3 regions of the Arthrobacter sp. Cza30 genome follow, and region 1 is predicted to be linked to each of the others. Evidence: riboswitches for the same ligand, from Rfam matches in the RefSeq annotation. Region 1 holds a riboswitch; each other region holds the start of a gene.

Region 1 (2,254 bases):
GTTTCGGCTGGGCCGCGTGCAGCGGGTTGATCAGGACGAACCCCGCGCCCTTGGCGGCAGCCGTCTCGGCGAGGCTGGCGAGGTCATGGAGGTCGCCGATGCCCCACGAGGACCGCGAGCGCACGGAGTACAGCTGTGCCATCAAGCCCCACGTCCGGGGAAGGCGGTCGGCGGTGGTCAGGCGCCGCGGGGTGACCACGAGCGCGCACCGTGCCTGGCTGTCGGACGGTTCCGCGGCCGCGCCGGTTCCGGGCTCCATCGCCCCCGGCATTCCCGCTACCTCCAGCGTGTGCCAGCCCAGCGGGATGTCCGCCGGCACCACCGCCGTGAAACGGACAGGCGGAGCATCTTCCGACTCCTCCCGCCCGCCGGCCAGCACCTCGACGTCGCGCCGGGAGCCGTCCTCCAGCAGGATCCGGACCCGCGGACGGACGCCGGGCCGCGCATTGACGGGAACTTCGGTGGCAGTGCCTTGCCGGACGACGACGGCGGGCGGCAGCGTGCGCTGCACCGGTGCCAGCTCAGCGGCCCGGAGGGAAGCCGTGACATCGTCGTCGGTGGCGCAGGGGACGCCCAGCGCGGTGAGGACGGAAACCAGCGTTGCCTCGCTGACTGTTTTCTCGCCCCCATCCCATCCGTAAAAGGTAATGCCAACGCCATGTTTCCCCGCGAGGCGCTGCAGCGCCGAAAGTTCAGCCATAGACCCAATCTACGGTGAACTGTCCGGACCCGGGAACGTCCGTCCTGCGCCGGGACGGCGAAGATCGTGGACCGCGAGAGGCGAGCACCGCCGTCGTGCCGGGCATTCGCAGGCCGGGAACCGCAAGGCGCCCACCGCAAGCCCCCGGCGCCCACAGCCCGGACGCAACGCGGCTCAACATTCTTTGCTGCCGCGGCGGTTGGTTGCGAGAATGGACGGGACCATCCCGAGCGGTTGAGAGATCTGGCTCTTTGACACCGCAGCAACCATCCGGCCAACCGGAAAGGTGCTACCGCCAGAAGCGATGGAGAGAGCGCAAGCAATCTTTGATCCGGACGGTGCCTGCCCGGTGCCGCCAGGACCGTCATTGCCCGGGAACCCAAGTTTTGAAGGAGCAACCGCCTGATGGCTGAACGCACATTCGGTTTCCGCACCCGTGCCCTGCACGCCGGCGGCACGCCCGACGCCGAGCACGGTGCCCGGGCCGTACCGATCTACCAAAGCACCTCGTTCGTGTTCAAGGACACCGACGACGCCGCGAACCTCTTCGCGCTGCAGAAGTACGGCAACATCTACTCCCGCATCGGCAACCCCACGGTCGCCGCGTTCGAAGAGCGCATCGCCTCGCTCGAGGGCGGCATCGGCGCGGTGGCCACGTCGTCGGGCATGGCCTCCGAGTTCATCACCTTCGCGGCCCTGGCCGGGGCGGGCGACCACATCGTGGCCTCGTCCAAGCTCTACGGCGGCACCATCACCCAGCTGGACGTGACGCTGCGCCGGTTCGGCGTGGAGACCACGTTCGTCGACTCCAACGACCCGGCCGACTTCGCCGCGGCCATCGGCGAGAACACCAAGGCCGTCTACACGGAGATCGTGGCCAACCCGTCCGGCGACATCGCGGACCTCGCCGGCCTGGCCGCGGTGGCGCACGACGCCGGGATCCCCCTGGTCGTCGACGCCACCTTGAGCACGCCCTACCTGATCCGCCCGATCGAGCACGGCGCGGACATCGTGATCCATTCCGCCACCAAGTTCCTGGGCGGCCACGGCACCACCCTGGGCGGCGTCGTCGTCGAATCCGGGCGTTTCAACTGGGGCAACGGCAAGTTCCCGCAGATGACCGAACCGGTGCCCAGCTACGGCAACGTGTCCTGGTGGGGCAACTTCGGCGAGTACGGCTTCCTCACCAAGCTCCGGTCCGAGCAGCTGCGCGACATCGGCCCGTCGCTGTCCGCGCAGTCCGCGTTCCAGCTGCTGCAGGGCGTGGAAACGCTGGCGCAGCGGATGGACGAGCACCTGGCCAACGCCCGCACCGTGGCCGAGTGGCTGGAAGCCGACGAGCGCGTCTCCTGGGTCAGCTACGCCGGCCTGCCCGCGCACCCGCATTACGAGCGCGGCCGGAAGTACCTGCCCAAGGGCGTGGGCTCCGTGTTCAGCTTCGGCGTCAAGGGCGGCCGCACCGCGGGCCAGAAGTTCATCGAATCGCTACAGCTGGCCAGCCACCTGGCCAACATCGGCGACGCCCGCACCCTGGTGCTGCACCCGGGATCGACC
Region 2 (2,254 bases), on a different contig from region 1:
GCCGTCGACCGGGGTGCCCAGCCAGTCCGCCACCCGGTCGGAAGAGCCGGCGATGGTCAGGCCGATCAGCTTGACCGTGGCGGGGCGGGCGTTGGACGGGTGCAGCGATTCGGTGCCGTCATCCCAGCGCAACATGTAGGGCACCTGCGGGTCGGCGATGAGGCCCTTGATCCCGATCTGCTGCCAGCTCAGTTCCTGCCCATCCGGGAACTTGCGGTTGCCGGGAACCGCGTGGCGGCCCAGCCGTTCTTCGAACGGGGTCAGGTCGTCGACCGCCACGCACCAGCCCATCCAGCCGCCGCCGGCTTCCGACCGCGCCCGCACTGCCTGGCCAAAGGGGGCTTTGTCGGAAGCGGGGTGGTCGAGCACCTCCACCACCTCCAGGTAATGGTGGCCGGTGAGGGGGAAGATCATATTGCGGGTGCCGAAGCGAGGGTGAACCCCGCCCTTGACGGCGTCGATGCCCAGGGCTTGGGCGATCCGCTCTGAGGTGGCAGCCAGACCGTCGGGTTCAGCAGCATAAGAAACATGGTCGAAGCGCATGGCATTATCTTGGCACTTTGTGAACCCGCTCTCGACTTAGGGTGACCTAAGTCACTCAGCTTGCGGCTCGTGCAAGGCGCGCCGTTCCCGGCAGCAATTCCGCCGTGCCCGACACGCCCCGGCAGCTTGACGTGCGGACGGTCGGACAGACCGCCCGGAGCTGGGTGCCCAGTCATAAGGTGTCATATTGTTGCGGCCGCCGGCCTGTCTGCGGAGACTGGAGGCAGGTCATGAGTGCCAGCGCAAAACCCCGGTTTGCTGGCCGGCAACCCTCCAACCGCGGTGGGGTGCCCCGGGTGAAGACCAGGCAGCCGCCACAAGGCGGTGCGCAAGCGCGGGTCACACCCGGGACAGACATGCCGGCACGGCCGGATCCCGGATGGCCCCTTCCAGTGAAGGAGTTGCACCATGTCCAATGCCGATTGGTCCTTTGAAACCCGTCAGATCCACGCAGGGCAGGAGCCGGACGCCGCCACGGGCGCCCGCGCACTGCCGATCTACCAGACCACCTCGTTCGTGTTCCCCAGCGCGCAGAGCGCGGCCGACCGGTTCGCCCTGTCCGAACTGGCGCCCATCTACACCAGGATCGGCAATCCCACCCAGGAAGCGGTCGAGACCCGGATCGCCAACCTGGAGGGCGGCGTCGGCGCCCTGCTGCTTGCTTCGGGCCAGGCCGCGTCGACGTTCTCTATCCTCAACCTGGCCGAGGCCGGCGACCATATCGTGGCCAGCCCCAGCCTGTACGGCGGCACCTACAACCTGCTGCGCACCACGCTGCCCAAGTTCGGCATCGAGGTCACCTTCGTCGAGGATCCGGACAACCTGCAGCAGTGGCGCGATGCCGTCAAGCCGAATACCAAGGCGTTCTTCGGCGAGGTCGTTTCCAACCCGCGCCAGGACGTGCTGGACCTGGAGTCGGTCAGCGCCATAGCCCACGAAAACGGCGTGCCGCTGATCGTGGACAACACCTTGTCTACCCCGTACCTGATCCGCCCGATCGAGTGGGGGGCCGACATCGTGCTCCACTCGGCCACCAAGTACCTCGGCGGCCACGGGACGGCGATCGGCGGCGTGATCGTTGATGCCGGAACGTTCGATTTCGCCGCCGACCCGGAGAAGTTCCCCGGGTTTAACACGCCGGACGACACCTACAACGGGCTGGTCTTCGCCCGCGACCTCGGCGTCAACGGCGCTTTGGGCGCCAACCTGGCCTACATCCTCAAGGCCCGGGTGCAGTTGCTGCGCGACCTGGGGTCCGCCATCTCGCCGTTCAATGCGTTCCTGATTGCCCAGGGGCTGGAGACGCTGAGCCTGCGCGTGGAGCGGCATGTGGCCAACGCGCAGAAGGTGGCCGAATTCCTGGAAGAGCACGACGACGTTGCCTCCGTCGCATACCTCGGCCTGCCCTCCAGCCCCTGGTACGAGCGCGGCCGCAAGTACGGCCCGAAGGGGACCGGCGCCATCGTCGCGTTCGAAATCAAGGGCGGCATCGAGGCCGGCAAGCGCTTTGTGGACGGCCTTGAACTGCACTCGCACGTGGCCAACCTGGGCGATGTGCGCTCGCTGGTGATCCACCCGGCGTCGACCACCCATGCCCAGCTCTCGGCCGCGGAGCGGGTCGCGGCCGGGGTGACCGACGGTCTGGTCCGCCTGTCGGTGGGCATCGAGAACGTCAACGACATCATTGCCGACCTGGAGGCCGGTTTCCGCG
Region 3 (2,254 bases), on a different contig from region 1:
TGCGTACCAAGGTGAACCCGGCTCGAACTCCCACATGGCTTGCCTGGAAGTGCGCCCCGGTTGGGACGCGGTGCCGTGTGCCAGCTTCGAGGATGCGTTCGCTGCCGTCACCGGCGGCGAGGCCGAACTGGCCATGATCCCCATCGACAACTCGATCGCCGGCCGGGTGGCGGACATCCACGCGCTGCTGCCGAAGACCACCCTGCAGATTGTGGAGGAATTCTTCCTGCCCATCCGGTTCAGCCTGCTGGGCGTACGCGGGGCCACCGTGGAGCAGGCCCGGGAGGTGCACAGCCACATCCACGCCTTGGGCCAGTGCCGCAAGCTGATCCGCAGGCTCGGGCTCACTCCGGTCATCGCCGGCGACACCGCGGGTTCGGCCCGGGAGGTGGCCGAATGGAACGACCCGACCAAGGTCTCCCTGGCACCGCCGATGGCCGCCGAACTCTACGGTCTGGAGGTTTTCGCGGAAAAGGTCGAAGACGATCCGACGAACACCACACGGTTCGTGGTGCTGGCCGACCGCCGGCCGGTCCCGTCCCGCGAGGAACTTCCCGGTCCGGCGGTGACCAGCTTCGTGTTCCGCGTGCGGAACGTGCCGTCGGCGCTCTACAAGGCGCTGGGCGGTTTCGCCACCAACGGCATCAACATGACCAGGCTGGAGAGCTACATGGTCGGCGGCGAGTTTGCCGCCACCATGTTCATGGTGGACGTCGAAGGCCACCCGGACGATCCTGCCATGGTCCACGCCTTCGAGGAACTGGACTTCTTCACCACCGAGATCCGCCTCCTGGGCGTTTACCCGGCGCATCCGTTCCGGCGGCAGACCGTGCGCGCCGGCGCCGCCGCACAGTAGCCGTGGCGGCGGCCGCCCGTGGGCCGCAGCCGTAGCGCCGCAACCGTCGGGGCAGCCGTCGCGCGGCTGCCGCCGGTAAAACGCTGCATTTGACGAACTGTTACCGGCGTTTGACCCAGGCCCTTCCCCGCTCTTAGCGTGGAGGCGAATCAAGAGCGCCAACTTCACAGCCCTGGCTGGTTGGCCGGCAACCCTCTACCGTAGCGGGGTGCTCCAGGTGATGATTCGGCCCGCCGGGTATGTCGGCAGGCAAGTACGCGTATCCACCCGCAGCAGCTCGGCCGCAGCGGATGCGCCCAAGCCCCAAGGACGCCATGTCGCTACACCATGACCTGACCCCCAACACGTTGCGCTCAGCCTTCGGCCGCTTCCCCTCGGGCATCGCGGCGCTGTGCGCGATCATCGACGGCGAGCCGCAGGGCATCGTCGCCTCCTCGTTCACCGTGGGCGTCTCCCTCGAGCCGCCGCTGGTGATGTTCGCCGTGCAAAACACCTCACGGACCTGGCCGCTGGTCCGCCGGGCCGACCGGATCGGCGTCTCGGTCCTCGGCACCGGGCACGACGGCGTCTGCCGCCAGATCGCGTCCAAGAACGGGGACCGCTTTGCCGGCCTGAGCCTGCACGGCACGGACGACGGCGCGCTTTTCCTCAACGACGCGGCGCTCTGGCTGGACTGCTCGGTGCACCAGGAAGTCCCGGCCGGGGACCACCACGTCGTGCTGCTGCAGGTGCACGGCCTGTCCACGCACGACGGCACGCACGAGCCGCTCGTCTTCCACGATTCCGCATTCCGCCGGTTGGAACAGCCGGCCTTCGTCTAGGACGCTTGGTCCCGGCCCAGCCGGCAGCGGGCTGGGCGAGCCGCGGGCAGCTACGGCAGCGGCCTGCCGCGGGCCGCCACCCACAGGGAGTACCACTCCTCGCGGGTCATCGATGCTCCAACCGCCTCCGCCTCGGCACAGGCCCGGATCCGGTCCGGGCTGCTGGTGCCGACGACCGGCCGGATGCCTGCCGGATGCCGCAGCAGCCAGCCCAGCACCACGGCTTCGGGCGGGCAGCCCTTGTCCCGGGCAAGTTCCGTGACCAGGGCTGCCGTTGCATGGTCGGCCGGGGCTGTGGCATCCGCGGGCGCGGAAGCATCCGGTATCGCGGCCTCCGCTGCCGCGCGCCCGCTGTACCGGCCCTGGGCCAGCGCGCCCCAGGCCTGCAGCTCCACCCCGTGGGCGGCGCAGTATTCCAGGGTGCCGTGCGGGAAGCCGATCCCCGTTCCCTCCGGGTGGTTCACCAGCACCCCCGACTCCAGCCAGTCGCGTCGGTACAGGCTCATTTCCAGCTGGTTCACCGCCAGCGGTTCATCCAGCGCCGCCTGCAGCCAGCGCATCTGTTCGCCGGACATGT

What was found. A riboswitch is a leader RNA that binds a small molecule or an ion and turns the genes downstream of it on or off. The one in region 1 is predicted to bind S-adenosylmethionine.
Region 2: another riboswitch for S-adenosylmethionine. It lies ahead of AC5RVZ_RS23510 (bifunctional o-acetylhomoserine/o-acetylserine sulfhydrylase); the one in region 1 lies ahead of AC5RVZ_RS31180 (O-acetylhomoserine aminocarboxypropyltransferase/cysteine synthase family protein).
Region 3: another riboswitch for S-adenosylmethionine. It lies ahead of AC5RVZ_RS06960 (flavin reductase family protein); the one in region 1 lies ahead of AC5RVZ_RS31180 (O-acetylhomoserine aminocarboxypropyltransferase/cysteine synthase family protein).

What each region holds. Positions count from the first base shown of each region.
Region 1 is NZ_JBNHGA010000014.1:56,972-59,225, reverse strand. It holds gene malQ (4-alpha-glucanotransferase) at 1-700, opposite strand, end outside; SAM riboswitch class I at 919-1,011, shown strand; gene AC5RVZ_RS31180 (O-acetylhomoserine aminocarboxypropyltransferase/cysteine synthase family protein) at 1,106-2,254, shown strand, end outside.
Region 2 is NZ_JBNHGA010000007.1:143,123-145,376, reverse strand. It holds gene AC5RVZ_RS23515 (VOC family protein) at 1-543, opposite strand, end outside; SAM riboswitch class IV at 770-884, shown strand; gene AC5RVZ_RS23510 (bifunctional o-acetylhomoserine/o-acetylserine sulfhydrylase) at 952-2,254, shown strand, end outside.
Region 3 is NZ_JBNHGA010000002.1:360,090-362,343, forward strand. It holds gene AC5RVZ_RS06955 (prephenate dehydratase) at 1-856, shown strand, start outside; SAM riboswitch class IV at 1,004-1,118, shown strand; gene AC5RVZ_RS06960 (flavin reductase family protein) at 1,171-1,677, shown strand; gene AC5RVZ_RS06965 (aldo/keto reductase) at 1,728-2,254, opposite strand, start outside.